DNA from 2 places in the Labrys sedimenti genome. Region 2 is predicted to be linked to the other one. Evidence: predicted binding sites of a transcription regulator. Region 2 holds the regulator's gene; the other holds the start of a gene.

Region 1 (7,549 bases), 570 kb from region 2:
TCGGGCTGGGGCTCGACGTGCCGGCCATGGCCAAAAGCCGGCGCCCGCTCTGCCGGCGCTGTCTCGACTGGAGCGAGCGCCGCAGCCATCTCGGCGGTGCCCTTGGTGCGAGGCTCCTCGACTGGGTGATCGAGCGTGATTGGGCTCGGCGCAGGGAGGGGCGCGTGATTGCCTTCACACCGGTCGGCGCAAAGGCTTTCGATGCGGCGTTCGGCCTGGCGGGATAGGATCAGGGCCGTTGCGGCTGGCCGATGATCGCGAGGCGCAGGCGCGACGAGATCACGTCGATGACGGCGACGGTCACCAGGATCATGAAGATCAGCACGCCGAGGGGCGGCAGGTCGAGCACCCGCAGCAATTCGGCCAGATATTGGCCGACACCGCCAGCGCCGACGATGCCGATGATGGTGGCCGAGCGCACGTTGGATTCGAAGAAATAGAGCACCTGGCTGGCCATCACCGGCAGAACCTGCGGGATCAGGGCGAAACGGATGCGGTGGATGCGGTTGCCGCCGGTGGAAAGCACGCCCTCGCTCGCCTTGTTGTCGGTGGTCTCGATCGCTTCGGAGAACAGCTTGCCGAAGGCGCCGAAGTCCACGCAGATGATGGCGAGCACGCCGGCGAAGGGACCGAGGCCAACCACGCCGACCCAGACCAGCGCCCAGATCAGCGCATCGACCGAGCGGATCACGTCGAGGCCGCGGCGCACGGCAAACCGGACGAAGACATTGGGAATGACGTTGCGGGCTGCCAGGAAGGCTACGGGCGCGGCCAGCACGGCCGCGGTGAGCGTTCCCGCGAAGGCGATGGCGAGCGTTTCGGCGAGGGCCTCGACGAAGAACCAGAATTTGCCCTCGTCATTGGGCGGGAACATCTGCACCACGAAGGTGCTGAGCCGCGAAAGGCCGCTGAAGAACCGATCCGGCGTGACCTCGAGCCGGATCATGGCGACGACGGCAAGGGCGAGCAGGACGGCGATCACGCCGCCCGCCAGGAAACGCGTGCGCCAGGAGGTCTCGAAATGGGCGCGATGGCGAGCCGCCACGGAGGCGAGTTTTTCAGGGCCGAGCGGGGCGAGAGGGCCTGCCGGACGCGGTGCCGGGCCGTTGATGCGGTTGTTCATGGCGTCGCCTCCTGACCGATCAGGCGGTGGCGCAGCTTCTCGGTGGCGAAATCGATGATGAAGACGGTGACGATGATCATCAGAAGAATGGCGCTGACATCGGCATAGGCGAAGGTGCGGATCGCCACCAGGAGTTCCTGGCCGATGCCGCCGACGCCGATGAAGCCCATGACGCCGGCCTCCCTCACATTGATCTCGAAGCGGAGCAGGGAATAGGAGGCGAAGTTCGGCAGGGTCTGGGGCAGCACGGCAAAGCGTATGCTCTCCAGCCAGGAGCCGCCGGTCGCGACTGTCCCCTCTACCGGCTTCATGTCGACATTCTCGACCACTTCGGCAAACAGCTTGCCGAGCGCGCCCATGGTGTGGATGGCGAGTGCCAGGGCGCCGGCCATCGGTCCCGACTTGAAGGCGATCAGGAAGATCATGGCAAAGACGATGGTGGGAACCGTGCGGCAGAATTCGAGCCAGCGGCGGACCACGGCCCGCAGAAGCCGGCTACGCGTCAGATTTGCCGCGGCCATGAAACACAGGGCGAAGGCACCGAGAACGCCGAGCAGCGTGCCGAGATAGGCGACGAGCAGCGTGTCGCCGAGCAGCACCAGCCACTTGCCGAAGCCCCAATACCACTCCCTGATATCGCCGACGAAGTTGCCGAGAGTGAGGGGAGGGGCGATGCGGCTGAAGAAGGACGTAAAGTTGCCGATATGCGTCCACAGGAAGCCCGGCCGGACCGACGCCACATGCGCCGACAGCGCGTAGAGGGCGATGCCGACAGCGACGGCGAGCCAGATCCGCCGCTTCTTGGCGGCAATGGTTGCCTGGTAGGCTTTCAGCAAGGCTCGGGCCTGCGCTTCCGGCAAGCTATTGATAGCCGGCAATGTTATATCCTCCTGCCTGGTCGAGCGGCCGTGGCCTACTGCGAAATCCGCCTGTGCAAAGGGCGCGCACCTCGCGGTGCGCGCCCTCTCTTGCGATCATGCCTGGCCTTACTGGGTCTTGCGGAGCGTGTCGTTGAACTTCACCATGTCGACGATCGGCTGATATTCCTTGGCGCTGATCGCCGTGAGTTCAAGATCCTTGCCGTCGGAAAGCTTGTCGAAATTGGCCTTGTCGTTCTTGGCATAGTCGATCAGGGCCGTGCCGATCTTCTTCTTCAAATCGTCGGGCAGCGAGGCGAGCACCGTATAGGGACCTTCCGGCAGGAAGGGCGTCTTGTAGATGACGCGGAAGTCGGCCCTGGTCATCGGAGTGCCGTCATCCTTCTTGAGGATGCCGCGGCTGAGCATGCGGGTCAGGTTGGAATCGTCTTCCGAGTTCCAGCTGTTGGCCGCGGCGTCGGCGGTACCCTGGGCAAGGGCCAGCACGGCGTTGTCATGGCTGCCGGCGAAGACGACGGAGGAGAAGAACTTGTCGACGTCGATGCCCTGGCTGTGCAGGCCGAAGCGCGGCGCATTGTTGCCGGAGGTCGAGTTGGGGTCGACGAGGGCGAGCTTCTTGCCCTTGAGGTCCTCGATGGTCTTGTAGGGGCTGTCGGCCTTCACATAGATCACGGAGTAGTAGCCGGTAAGGCCGTTGTTGTGGCGGGGAACTGCGACCGGCTCGGTGGCGACGCCGGTGATGATGGCGCGGGCGTAGGAGGCCGGGCCATACCAGGCGATCTGGGCAAAGCCGGCGCGCTGGGCTTCGATCACGGCGGCGTAGTCGTTGGCGATGTTGAGCTTGACCGGCACGCCAACCTGCTTGGCGATGTAGTCGGCCAGCGGCTGGTAGCGATCATTGGTGGTGGAGGCGTTTTCAGCCGGAATGACGGCGAGCGTCAATTCGGGATACTGGGCCTTCCAGTCCTCGGCCTGGGCAGTACCGGCGGCAAAGCTCATGGCTGCTGCGGCAAGGCCGAGCAGCGTGCGGCGCGAAAGCATAGGTCTCTCCTGTCGGAAATATCGTGTTCTTGTGGCTCTTGAAGATGCGCGGCCGGCCTGTCAGGCGGCGACGCTGGCGGGGCGAGCCTGACCTGCCCATTTGGTGTCGGCATCGGCGTCCATCACCTCGCCGGCCTCCAGGCCGTAAAGGTCGCGGGCCGCGTCTGCCGTCAGCGCTGCGGGAACGCCGTCGAACACCACACGGCCTGCGGACATGCCGATCAGGCGGTCGCAATAGCCGCGAGCGAGATCGAGCGAATGGAGGTTGCAGATGACGGTGATGCCGAAATGCTTGTTGATGCGCAGCAGGGCATCCATCACGATCTTGGTGTTGCGCGGGTCGAGCGAGGCGATCGGCTCGTCCGCCAGGATGATCGAGGGTTCCTGCACCAAGGCGCGGGCGATCGCTACGCGTTGCTGCTGACCGCCGGACAGGCTGTCGGCGCGCTGGCCGGCGAGATTGGCGATGTCGAACTGCTCCAGCGCGGCGAGTGCCATGGCCTTGTCTTCGAGGCCCCAGAGCTGCAGCACGGCGCTGGCCGTCGAGACCTTGTTGAGGCGGCCCATCAGCACATTGGTGAGCACGTCGAGGCGGCCGATCAGGTTGAACTGCTGGAAGATCATGGCGCAGCGCGCGCGCCAGTCCCGCAAGGCCTGTCCACGCAAGGCCGTGACGTCGACGCCGTCGAAGGAGATCGTGCCCTCGCTCGGGTCGACGAGGCGGTTCAGCATGCGCAGCAAGGTCGACTTGCCGGCCCCCGAGCGGCCGATCACGCCGATGAAGGCGCCGGGCGTAATTTCCAGATTCACATCGGCGACAGCCGTCTTGCCGCCAAAGCGCCTGGAAACTCCTTTGATCGCCAGCATGAACAGATCCCTTCTCGTGCAGGTTTCCGGAGTCGGTAACGCCGGGCGATTACAGAGGGATGGCAGTTCAATGATGTTTCAGTGACGATCCCCCGCGGATGTCGCCGGCAATTGCGACAGGCCGGGCGCTCGGATCGTTTCTTGTCATGGCATTGTCGCAGGAGGATGGGAAGCAGGAGGCTTTCCATCACCGGTGAATTGCCTTGCCCAAACTCAGCCACGCGCCTTTCATCGACCCGACGGCTTTGATTTCAGCGAGCCGGCTCGGGCGTTACACCGAGGTGGGTCCGCGGACCAGCCTGAACGAGGTCGAGCTCGGCGACTATTCCTATGTCGTCAACGATGCGGACATCGCCTACAGCCATATCGGCCGTTTCGTCTCGATCGCGGCCCATACCCGCATCAATCCGGGCAATCATCCGATGGACCGGGCAAGTCAGAGCCATTTCAGCTATCGCGCCTCGGCCTATTTCGAAGGCGAGGAGGACGAAACGGAATTTTTCGCCTGGCGCCGACGGCATGACGTCCATATCGGTCATGATGTCTGGATCGGCCATGGCGCGATCGTGCTGCCGGGGCGCCGGATCGGCAGCGGCGCCGTGGTGGGCGCTGGCGCCGTGGTTACCCGCGACGTCGAGGCCTACACCATCGTCGCCGGCAATCCGGCGCGGCCGATCCGCCGTCGCTTCGAGGATGCGATTGCCGATCGCCTGCAGGCTCTGGCCTGGTGGGACTGGTCACATGAGGCGCTGCGCATGGCCCTTCCGGACTTCCGTGAGCTCCCGGTCGAGGCTTTCCTCGACAAGTATGAGACTCTTGCCGTTGAGGGGCTAATCGGTCCATCCTGAGGGCATGGCTGATGCACTGCTCCATTTTGAAGATTTCCCGGTCGGCGAGATTGCGACATACGGGTCGTACCGGCTGACGCGCGAAGCCATCCTCGCCTTCGCCAGGGAATATGATCCCCAGCCGTTTCATCTCGATGAGGAAGCGGCAAAGAACACCATGCTGGGTGGACTTGCTGCTTCCGGCTGGCATGCCTGCTGCATTTTGATGCGGCTCAACTGCGATGGCTTCATGCTCAACTCCACCTCGATGGGCGCGCCCGGCATCGACGAGGTCAAATGGCTGGCGCCGCTCCGCCCGGATGTCACGCTGAGCGTTCGCCGCACGACCCTGGAGGCGCGCGCTTCCAAGAGCCGCCCCGAGATGGGCCTGGTGAAGTTCCTGTTCGAGCTTGTGGCTGATGGAAAGACGGTGGTGACCACCCAGACCGGCTCCATCATGTTCAGCCGGAGGCTGGCGGCATGAAATATTTTGAGGATCTCGCCATCGGCGATACCGACGAGATCGGTGCCTTCACCTTTTCGGTCGAGAACATCAAGCGCTTTGCGATGCTCTACGATCCCCAGCCCTTTCACGTCGACGAAGCGGCTGCGGCGGCCAGCCATTTCGGCGGCCTGGTGGCGTCGGGCTGGCAGGTTGCGGCCGTGTGGATGAAGCTCCTGGTGGCGCATCAGGAGGTCGAGATCGCCAGAGCACACCAGCTCGGCAAGCCGGTGGTCAAGCTCGGCCCGTCACCGGGCTTTCGCAACATGGTCTGGGCTAGGCCGGTGCGCGCCGGCGATACGCTGCGCTACAGCGTGGAGGTCACGGGCAAGAAGGAGAGCACCTCCCGGCCCGAATGGGGCATTGTCTCCATGCTGAGCTCGGCGCTCAACCAGCACGGCGAACAGGCCTTCCGCTTCGAGGGCACGGTGTTTTGGGAAAGGCGGGGGTGAAAGAATCAAGCCAATCCTCCGTACCCCCAAGCGTGCCCTACCGTTGCGTTTGCCTAAAAGAGCACGGGATAGGCTGACACTCCAAATCCCCTTCGAATAAAAACCGCAACTGCAGTACTACGTCACTGTGGCAGGCCGCTCCAGCTCCGCATAGAACGCGTAGCCGCGGTAGAGGTCACTGGTCCGGAGCTGCAGGTGCTCGCGGCTTGCGAGTTCCGCCAGAGCCGCGGGCAATGCCGCGATCGGATGGACGTGGAAGCGCGCCAGCCAGGCAAAGAGCAGCCGCTTGAACCAGCTCGGGAGGCCCTCCTGCTGGCCGAAATCCACGATCAGGAGGCGACCGCCCGGTCCGAGGGCTGCAATGGCCCGTTCCAGCACGGCCTGCCAATCCGGGATCATCGACAGTGTGTAGGAGATATAGATGCGCTCGAAACCCTTGCGCCCGAATTGCTCGGGTGAGAAACGGGTGGCGTCGGCCTGGGCCACGGTGACGCGGGCCAGCCGATTGCGGTCCAGCGAGTGCCGTGCCGTTTCGAGCATCGCCGTCGAAATGTCGAAGCCGGAGAGCGGCGTGGCGGGGTAGCGCCTGGCCACGGCAATGAGGTTGCGGCCGGTGCCGCAACCGATTTCGAGAATGGCATCGCTAGCAGCCGGCCGCAGCGATGCGATCAGGTGATCCCGGCCGAGCAGATAATATTTGCGCGTGAGATCATAGATGTAGCGCTGGTGGCGATAGATCCGGTTCATCGCCGCCGCGGCATCGCCCGTCTGGATCTCGATGCTCAATGGAGGGCTCGCAGCTCGTAGAGATGGAAGCCGCCATAGATGGCGGAGCGGTCGCGCGCAGTCCAGGCCCGGCAGCGCTCGCGATCATAGGACCAGCGCGCTAGCAAATCGGCGGGAATACGCCCCGGCAGCAGGCTTTCCTCGGCGGCGGTGCGGAAGATCACGCGGGCGCCGGGGCGGGCCGTGCGGGTGATCTCGCTCCACAGTTTGGTGAGGATGACATCGGTCATCCAGTCCTGGGCATCGAGCAGCACATAGGCGTCGAGGCTGGCCGCCGGCTGGGCCTTGAGATGGTCGATCAAATTGACATGGCGAACATCGATGCGGTCGGCGCGGTCGCGCACGGCCTCGTAGGCCGCCGGCTCGAGATAGGGCGGCACCGGCCCGTCGCCATCGGGTTTGTAGCCGCGGCCGAAGGCCTGCCAGGCGAAATAATTGTCCTTGAGGTCGAAATCGCAGGCGAGGCGTTCCAGCCGCTCGCGCAGCACGTCGGCAATGCCTTCCCCGTCGGCTGCCGCCCCGGCCAGGGCGTCATACTGCTCGGGCGGAATGCCCAGGCCATAGAGCGAGGCCCGCCGGCGCGTGAGCCATTTGATATGGGGGCGATCGAACAGGGGCGCGATGCGCTCGTCGAAGACCCGGCGCTGCTCGGCGAGATCGCGAGCGGCCAGGAGGTCGGCCGGATCGATGCGATGCAGCCGTCCGATCAGATGTCCCAGGCCGATGAAACGGCCGAGCAGGCCGTACCGATAGAGGTTCTTGCCGAAATAGCCGATGCGGCGGCGGCCGAGCAGGTCACGCCCGTCCCAATAGGCGCGTGTCTCGGCGTCGAGATGGGAGCGCAGTGCCGTCTCGTAGATCGAAACATTGCGGCGCTGGTGGGCGCGCGCGAAGAAATCGTAGAAGGCGGCATGGTCGGGCAGGTGCCGGGCCGCCGCGATCTTCAGCCGGTTGAGGGCGATATGGTGGCGGTTGAGGTCGACCGCGGTGATCGCGGCCGGGCCAGCCTTGAGATAGCTCATCACATTGCAGCCGCCGGAGGCGATGGCAACCAGCCGGTCGTCGGATTTGAG
Region 2 (7,549 bases):
GTAGACAGGGTTGCCGACCGGTAAACGATCGTAGCGCCTGTCCAGAGAACAACGGAGATAGACCGTGAAGCTTTCCTTCCTCGCGCTCGCCGCTTCGGTAGCCCTGTCCAGCACGATCGCCGCGACCGCCGCCTTCGCTGCCGACATCACCGGCGCCGGTGGCACCTTCCCCGCCCCGGTCTACAATGCCTGGGGTAGCGATTTCAAAGCCAAGACCGGCACTGCGCTGAACTATCAGGCAATCGGTTCGGGCGGCGGCCAGACCCAGATCACCAACCGCACCGTCGATTTCGGCGCGTCCGATGCTCCGATGGCCACCGACAAGCTGACCGCTGCCAAGCTGCTGCAGTTCCCGACCGTGATCGGCGCCATCGTGCCGATCGTGAACATCGAGGGTGTGTCCGCCGACCAGCTGACGCTGACCGGCGCGATCATCGCCGACATCTACCAGGGCAAGATCACCAAGTGGAACGATCCGAAGATCGCCGAGCTCAACAAGGATGTGAAGCTCCCCGATCTCGACATCGCCCCGGTCTACCGCGCCGACGGCTCGGGCACGACCTATGTCTTCACGTCCTATCTTTCGGCCGTGAGCCCCGACTGGAAGAGCAATATCGGCGCCGCCACCTCGGTGCAATGGGCGACCGGCTCGGGGGCCAAGGGCAATGACGGTGTCGCCGGCGCCGTGAAGAACACCCAGGGCGCCATCGGCTATGTCGAATATGTCTACGCTGCCAACAACAGCTTGACCACCACGCAGCTGCAGAACAAGGACGGCAAGGTCGTCAAGCCGACCGTTCCCGCGTTCCAGGCCGCGGCCGCCAAGGCCGATTGGAAGGGCGCCAAGGATTTCGCCGTCTCGATGATCGACGTCGGCGGCGAAACCTCCTGGCCGATCGTTTCCACCACTTTCATCCTGCTGCCGAAGGATCCCAAGGACGCCAAGCAGTCGGCCGAAGTCATGAAGTTCTTCGACTGGGCCTACAAGGATGGCGGCGCGACGGCCGAGAAGCTGCACTACATCCCGCTGCCCAAGGAAGTGATCGATACCGTTCGCACCGCCTGGAAGAGCGAAGTGAAGGCTGCCGACGGCAAGGCCGTCTACGAATAAGCTGAAAACCCGGCCCGGCGCAGAACTGCGCCGGGTCATCCTCTTTGATCGAATCACAGGCTGGAATATCGCCATGAGCGCCGTAGCCGACTCCTCGCTGGACGCATCCAACTCGGCCGCAAAGGTCGCGCAGGGTTCTCCCTCGCCCGGGGCCAAGACGGTTCCTGGCGCCAATCTGGATCCCATCTTCAAGGCCGCCCTCTATGGTTGCGGCTCCCTCGTGCTGATCCTGCTCTGCTCGATCGTCGTGCTGCTCTTCTATGGCGGCTGGCCGGCGCTGGCCCATTTCGGGCCGAGCTTCTACTGGTCCACCGCCTGGAACCCCGTCACCGAGAAATTCGGCGCCGGCGTCATGATCTACGGCACGCTGTTCACCGGCATTCTCGCTTTGATCATTGCCTTGCCGATGTCCTTCGGCATCGCTTTCTTCCTCACGGAGATCGCACCCCAGAGCGTGCGGCGGCCGATCGGCATCGCCATCCAGCTCCTGGCGGCCGTGCCCTCGATCATCTTCGGCATGTGGGGGTCCCTGATCGTGGCGCCGATCCTGGCCCAGACGATCTATCCGCCGATCATCTCCATCCTCTCGCACGTGCCGGTGCTCGGCTATCTGTTCAAGGGCCCCACCAACGGCGCCGGCATGCTCACGGCCGGCATCATCCTGGCCCTGATGATCATTCCCTTCATCACCGCGATGTTCGTCGAGATCCTCGAAGCCGTGCCCGCCATGCTGAAGGAATCGGCCTATGGCGTCGGCGCCACCACCTATGAGGTCTTCCGCAACGTCTCGGTGCCCTATGGCCGCACGGCCCTGGTCGGCGCCGTCATGCTCGGCTTCGGCCGCGCTTTGGGCGAGACGATGGCGGTGACCTTCGTGATCGGCAACGCCAACCGAATATCGGCATCGCTGTTCTCCTCGGGCGCGACCATCGCCTCCACCATCGCCAACGAATTCCCGGACGCACCGGCCGGCTCGCTGCGCAGCCAGTCGCTGCTGGAGCTGGGCTTCGTCCTCTTCGTGATTTCCTTCATCGTGCTTGCGATCTCCCGCATGCTCGTGCGCACCAACGCCAAGTAAGGGAGAGCATCATGGCCAATCTCGCCCAAGGCAGCGCCCGTCTCGCCCGCCGCCGCGCCCTCGACTATGCCTACAAGGTCGTCTCCATCAGCTTTGCCGCTATCTCCCTGCTGGCGCTGGCATGGATCCTGTTCACGCTGCTGCGTGAGGGGCTGCCCTCGCTGACCATGGACCTCTTCACCAAGGACATGGCCGATGGCGGCCTGCGCAACGCCATCGTCGGCTCTCTCGTCATGGTGCTGCTCGCCCTCCTGATCGGTGCGCCGATCGGCATCATGGCCGGCACCTTCCTCGCCGAGGCTGGCCGCGGCAGCAAATTCGCCGATGCGGTGCGCTTCATCAACGACATTCTGCTCTCCGCGCCGTCCATCCTGATCGGCCTGTTCGTCTACCAGATGATCGTGGTGGCAACGGGCGGCTTCTCCGGCTGGGCCGGCGTGATCGCCCTCGCCATCATCATCCTGCCGGTGGTCGTGCGCACCACCGAGGACATGCTGGCCCTGGTGCCGACCAGCCTGCGTGAAGCCGCCTTTGCCCTGGGATCGCCGATGTGGAAGGTCATCACCTTCGTAACCTGGCGCTCGGCCCGTACCGGTATCGTCACCGGCATCCTGCTGGCCTTGGCCCGCGCCGCCGGCGAGACGGCACCGCTGCTGCTTACAGCCTTCGGCAATTCCAACTGGTCGCTCAACCTCGGCAACGCATTTGCCAGCTTGCCGGCAGCCATCTACCAGCTCGCGCCCTATCCCGACCCCAAGGCCGTCTCGGTGGCCTGGAGTGGCGCCCTCCTCATCACGGCCGGCGTGTTGGCGCTCAATATCCTGACCCGCTTCGTGCTCGCTCCCAAGAAATGAGTGCTCCCATGTCCGCTACCCCCCAAGCCTCCATCGCGGTTGCCGAACGCCCGATCGCTGATCCAGCCGCCGCCGTGAAGCTCAAGGTCGAGAATCTCGACTTCTATTATGGCGAGAAGCATGCGCTCAAGGGCATCAACCTCGACATGATCGACCGGCAGGTCACTGCCATGATCGGTCCCTCCGGCTGCGGCAAGTCGACCCTGCTGCGCGTGCTCAACCGCATGTACGACCTCTATCCGGGGCAGACCGCCAAGGGCCGCGTGCTGCTCGACGGCCAGAACGTCATCGGCAAGGAAATCGATCCGGCCGTGCTGCGCGCCCGCATCGGCATGGTGTTCCAGAAGCCGACGCCCTTCCCGATGTCGATCTATGACAATATCGCCTTCGGCGTGCGCCTGCATGAGTCCATCTCCAAGGCGGAGATGGACCAGCGCGTCGAGTGGTGCCTCACCAAGGCCGCCTTGTGGAACGAGGTCAAGGACCGCCTGCACGCTTCGGCCCTCGGCATGTCCGGCGGCCAGCAGCAGCGCCTGTGCATCGCCCGCACCATCGCGGTGAAGCCCGAAGTCGTGCTGCTGGACGAGCCGACCTCCGCACTCGATCCGATCTCGACCGCCAAGATCGAGGAACTGATCGACGAATTGAAGCGGGACTTCACCATCGTCATCGTCACGCACAATATGCAGCAGGCGGCGCGCTGCGCGGATGTGACGGCCTTCTTCTATCTGGGCGACCTCATCGAGGTCGGCCAGACCAACAAGATGTTCACCACCCCGAACGACAGCCGTACGCAGGACTACATCACCGGCCGCTTCGGCTGATTCCCGGCCAGCGTCGAATTCATTTGGAGGCGGCATGTCCGACCATATCGTTACATCCTTCGACCAGGAACTGCGCGAACTGCGCAACATGATCGCCGAAATGGGTGGCTACGCCGAGAAGAGCGTGGCCGACAGCGTCGAAGCCCTGCTCAAGCGTGACACCCAGCGCGCCAAAGCGGTGATCGATCTCGATGCCGCGATCGACAAGCTGCAGCGCCAGGTCGAGGACCGGGCCATCCTGATCATCGCCAAGCGCCAGCCGCTGGCCCTCGACCTGCGCGAAATCGTCTCGGCCCTGCGGGTGGCCAATGACCTCGAACGGATCGGCGACCTCGGCAAGAACGTCGCCAAGCGCGTGGTGGCCATCCACAGCCACGCCCAGCCGGCCCAGCTCTTCGGCGGTTTCGATCACATGGCCGACCTGGTGCTCGAGCAGCTCAAGCAGGTGCTCGATGCCTTCGCCCAGCGCAACGTCGAGGAAGCGCTCTCGGTCTGGCGCTCGGACGGCGAGATCGATGCGATGTATACCTCGCTGTTCCGCGAATTGCTGACCTACATGATGGAAGATCCGCGCAATATCGGCTTCTGCACCCATCTGCTGTTCTGCGCCAAGAACATCGAGCGCATCGGCGACCACGCCACCAACATCGCCGAGACGGTGCACTATTTGGTCACCGGTGAATCGCCGGCCGGCGAGCGGCCCAAGGCGGACAACAGCACCGATCTTGTCGATCTTCCTGTGCCGGCTAAATAACAAGGGATAGGCCATGCCTCCCAAGGTTCTGATCGTCGAGGACGAAGAAGCCCTGACTCTGCTGCTGCGCTACAATCTCGAAGCCGAAGGCTATGAGGTCGATAGCGTCGCACGCGGAGACGATGCCGAGATTCGGCTGCGCGAAAGCGTGCCGGACCTCGTCCTGCTCGACTGGATGTTGCCGGGCCTGTCCGGCATCGAATTGTGCCGGCGCATCCGCATGCGGCCGGAAACCGAGCGCCTGCCGGTGATCATGCTCACGGCGCGCGGCGAGGAAACCGAACGCGTGCGTGGCCTTGCCACCGGCGCCGACGACTATGTCGTCAAGCCCTTCTCGGTGCCCGAACTCTCGGCCCGCGTGCGTGCCTTGCTGCGCCGGGCCAAGCCCGATCACGTCGCCTCCCTGCTCAAGGCCGGCGACATCTCGCTCGACCGGGAGACCAAGCGTGTCCATCGCGGCAATCGCGAGATCCGCCTCGGCCCGACCGAGTTCCGCCTGCTCGAATTCCTAATGCAGGCGCCGGGACGGGTGTTCGCGCGCGAGCAGTTGCTCGACAGCGTCTGGGGCCGCGACGTCTATATTGACGAGCGCACGGTCGACGTGCATGTCGGCCGCCTGCGCAAGGCGATGAATCGCACCCGCGAGATCGATCCGATCCGCACCGTGCGTGGCGCCGGCTATTCCTTCGACGAGACCTTCGCCAAGCAATCCTGAGGGCGGTTTGCGGGCATTGCCCGCCCGCTTCCTTTCGCCAAGGCTGCGCGACGTAGTGAGTAATACCAGCACGCTTTGAGTTCGACTCATCAACGTCATTGCGAGCGAAGCGAAGCAATCCAAGAGCCCTGAACTCCAGGCCTGCGAGTTCCTGGATTGCTTCGCTTCGCTCGCAATGACGGGTCGGGGATTGCGCGAGTTGGTGTAAGGGTGAGCATCAGTGTCTGACCAGTTCTCTGGCCACGCAATCACGCCCCCAGATCCGCCAGGCGTCCCTGCAGATAGCGGCGGATGGCCGGGTCGCTCTCCAGGCCGATCGCCCGCGAATAGGCATTGCGGGCCTCTTCCGGCTTCGCCGCCCGCGCCAGCAAGTCGGCACGCGCTGCCCAATAGGGCTGGTAATCGATGATGCGTCCGTCGCCGGCGACCTCGTCGAGCGCGTCCAGACCAGCCTGCGGCCCCGCAAGGCGGCCCAGCGCCACGGCCCGGTTGATGGCGGCCACCGGAGAAGCGGTCAGCAGGACCAGGGCTTCATACAGCGTGACGATCGCGGCCCAGTCCGTCGCCGCGCAGATGCGTCGATGAGCATGGGCCGATTGCAGCGCGGCTTCCAGCTGATAGCGGCCGATCTGGCGGACCTGGCCGGCCCGGGCAAGCAAGGCCTCGGCCTCCTCGATCAGCCCGGCATCCCAGAGCGCGGTATCCTGCTGCTCCAGCGGAATATAATCGCCACCCGGGCCGCGGCGTGCCGCTCGCCGCGCTTCGGCGTGCAGCATCAGCGCCAGCAGTCCCAGCACTTCTGCCTCGCCGGGCAGGAGCGAGGCCAGCAGCCGGCCGAGCCAGATACCTTCCGCCGACAGATTGCGCTCGCGGGCGTGAGCCCCTTCCGGATCGGCCCAGCCCTCGGCATAGACGGCGTAGACGGCCGCCAGCACCGCATCGAGGCGGCCGGGCAGCTCGTCGGGCTCCGGGATGCGGAAGGGAATGCCGGCCTGCTTGATCTTGGCCTTGGCCCGCACCAGCCTCTGGCCCATCGCAGTGGGTGAGACCAGGAAGGCGCTGGCGATCGCGCCGGCATCGAACCCCAATATCACCTGCAGGATCAGGGGCGCACGCACGGAAGCATCGAGAGAGGGATGGGCGCAGGCGAACATCAGGCGCAGGCGCTCGTCGGGCACGGCATGCCGCTCGCCCTGCTCCGAGGCGAGGGCCTCGACATGGCGGATGACCGCGTCCGCCTTTTCGCCGCGCAGCCTGGCGCGGCGGGCCGCATCGATCTGGCGGCGGCGGGCCGCGGTCAGGAGCCAGGCCTCGGGATTGGCGGGCACGCCGCCCGCCGGCCAATGTTCCAAGGCTGCCGCGAAGGCGTCGGCCAGGGCGTCCTCCGCCCCCGCAATGTCGCTCGAGCGTGCCGCAAGAAGTGCGACGAGACGGCCATAGCTGCGTCGCGCCACGACTTCGGCAAGGTCGGCAGCGGGGGCCGAAGACACCGGCTCGGCTCGTTTGCTCAATAGTCCTTCGGGTCCCATATCGGCCGGACCTCGATGGTCCCGATGGCCGCGCTCGGGCAGCGCGCCGCCCAGCCGATCGCGGCATCCAGGTCCGGCACGTCGATGATGTAGAAGCCGCCGAGCTGCTCACGGGTGTCGGCAAAGGGACCGTTGAGCACCTGGCTCTTGCCGTCGGCGATACGCACGGTGGTGGCCGAAGCCGTCGGACGCAAGCGGCTCCACGGTCCCAGGCTGCCGGACGACTGGAGCGCCTGCGTGTAGGCTTGGTAGGCGGCCAGGATCTGCTGCTTGTTGGCGGGATCCGCCTTCAGCATGGCTTCTTCGTTGCTGTAGATCAGAATTGCGAACTGCATGGGTTCCTCCTGTCTCTGCCGGCGCATGATGCGCCGGCATGACAATGACGCGCCATCCCGTTCGCTTTCGACAGCGGCAGGAAAATTATGCGCTTGCCTTGGTAAGCTGCTCGATCTCGGCCGATCCGAGATTGAGCTCGGTCGCCTTGATCAGGTCGGCGAGCTGCTCGACGCTGGTGGCACTGGCGATCGGAGCGACGATCCCGGGCCTTGCGATCAGCCAGGCTATGGCAATCTGGGCCGGCGTGGCGTTCTTGGCCGCGGCCACCGCATCCAGGGCGGCAAGGATGCGCAGGCCCCGCTCGTTGAGGTAATTGCCCATGTCGCCGCCACGGGCATTGCTCTTGGC

Evidence for each region. Region 2 encodes PhoB, which activates phosphate uptake and scavenging genes when phosphate is short. Its sites were predicted from a motif close to TGTCATNNANCTGTCAT; they were not measured.
Region 1: a site for PhoB is predicted at 4,052-4,068, ahead of phnC (phosphonate ABC transporter ATP-binding protein). Genes of this name have one in related genera too.

The regions. Positions count from the first base shown of each region.
Region 1 covers NZ_JAXOUF010000002.1:596,934-604,482, forward strand. The annotation lists gene U1R88_RS09250 (ArsR/SmtB family transcription factor) at 1-227, shown strand, start outside; gene phnE (phosphonate ABC transporter, permease protein PhnE) at 230-1,123, opposite strand; gene phnE (phosphonate ABC transporter, permease protein PhnE) at 1,120-2,001, opposite strand; gene phnD (phosphonate ABC transporter substrate-binding protein) at 2,110-3,042, opposite strand; gene phnC (phosphonate ABC transporter ATP-binding protein) at 3,103-3,909, opposite strand; gene U1R88_RS09275 (LbetaH domain-containing protein) at 4,107-4,757, shown strand; gene U1R88_RS09280 (MaoC family dehydratase) at 4,762-5,220, shown strand; gene U1R88_RS09285 (MaoC family dehydratase) at 5,217-5,690, shown strand; gene U1R88_RS09290 (class I SAM-dependent methyltransferase) at 5,808-6,476, opposite strand; gene U1R88_RS09295 (BtaA family protein) at 6,473-7,549, opposite strand, start outside.
Region 2 covers NZ_JAXOUF010000002.1:26,109-33,657, reverse strand. The annotation lists gene pstS (phosphate ABC transporter substrate-binding protein PstS) at 65-1,111, shown strand; gene pstC (phosphate ABC transporter permease subunit PstC) at 1,185-2,189, shown strand; gene pstA (phosphate ABC transporter permease PstA) at 2,201-3,043, shown strand; gene pstB (phosphate ABC transporter ATP-binding protein PstB) at 3,052-3,867, shown strand; gene phoU (phosphate signaling complex protein PhoU) at 3,902-4,621, shown strand; gene phoB (phosphate regulon transcriptional regulator PhoB) at 4,635-5,336, shown strand; gene U1R88_RS06520 (RNA polymerase sigma factor) at 5,585-6,826, opposite strand; gene U1R88_RS06515 (YciI family protein) at 6,844-7,200, opposite strand; gene U1R88_RS06510 (aldo/keto reductase) at 7,286-7,549, opposite strand, start outside.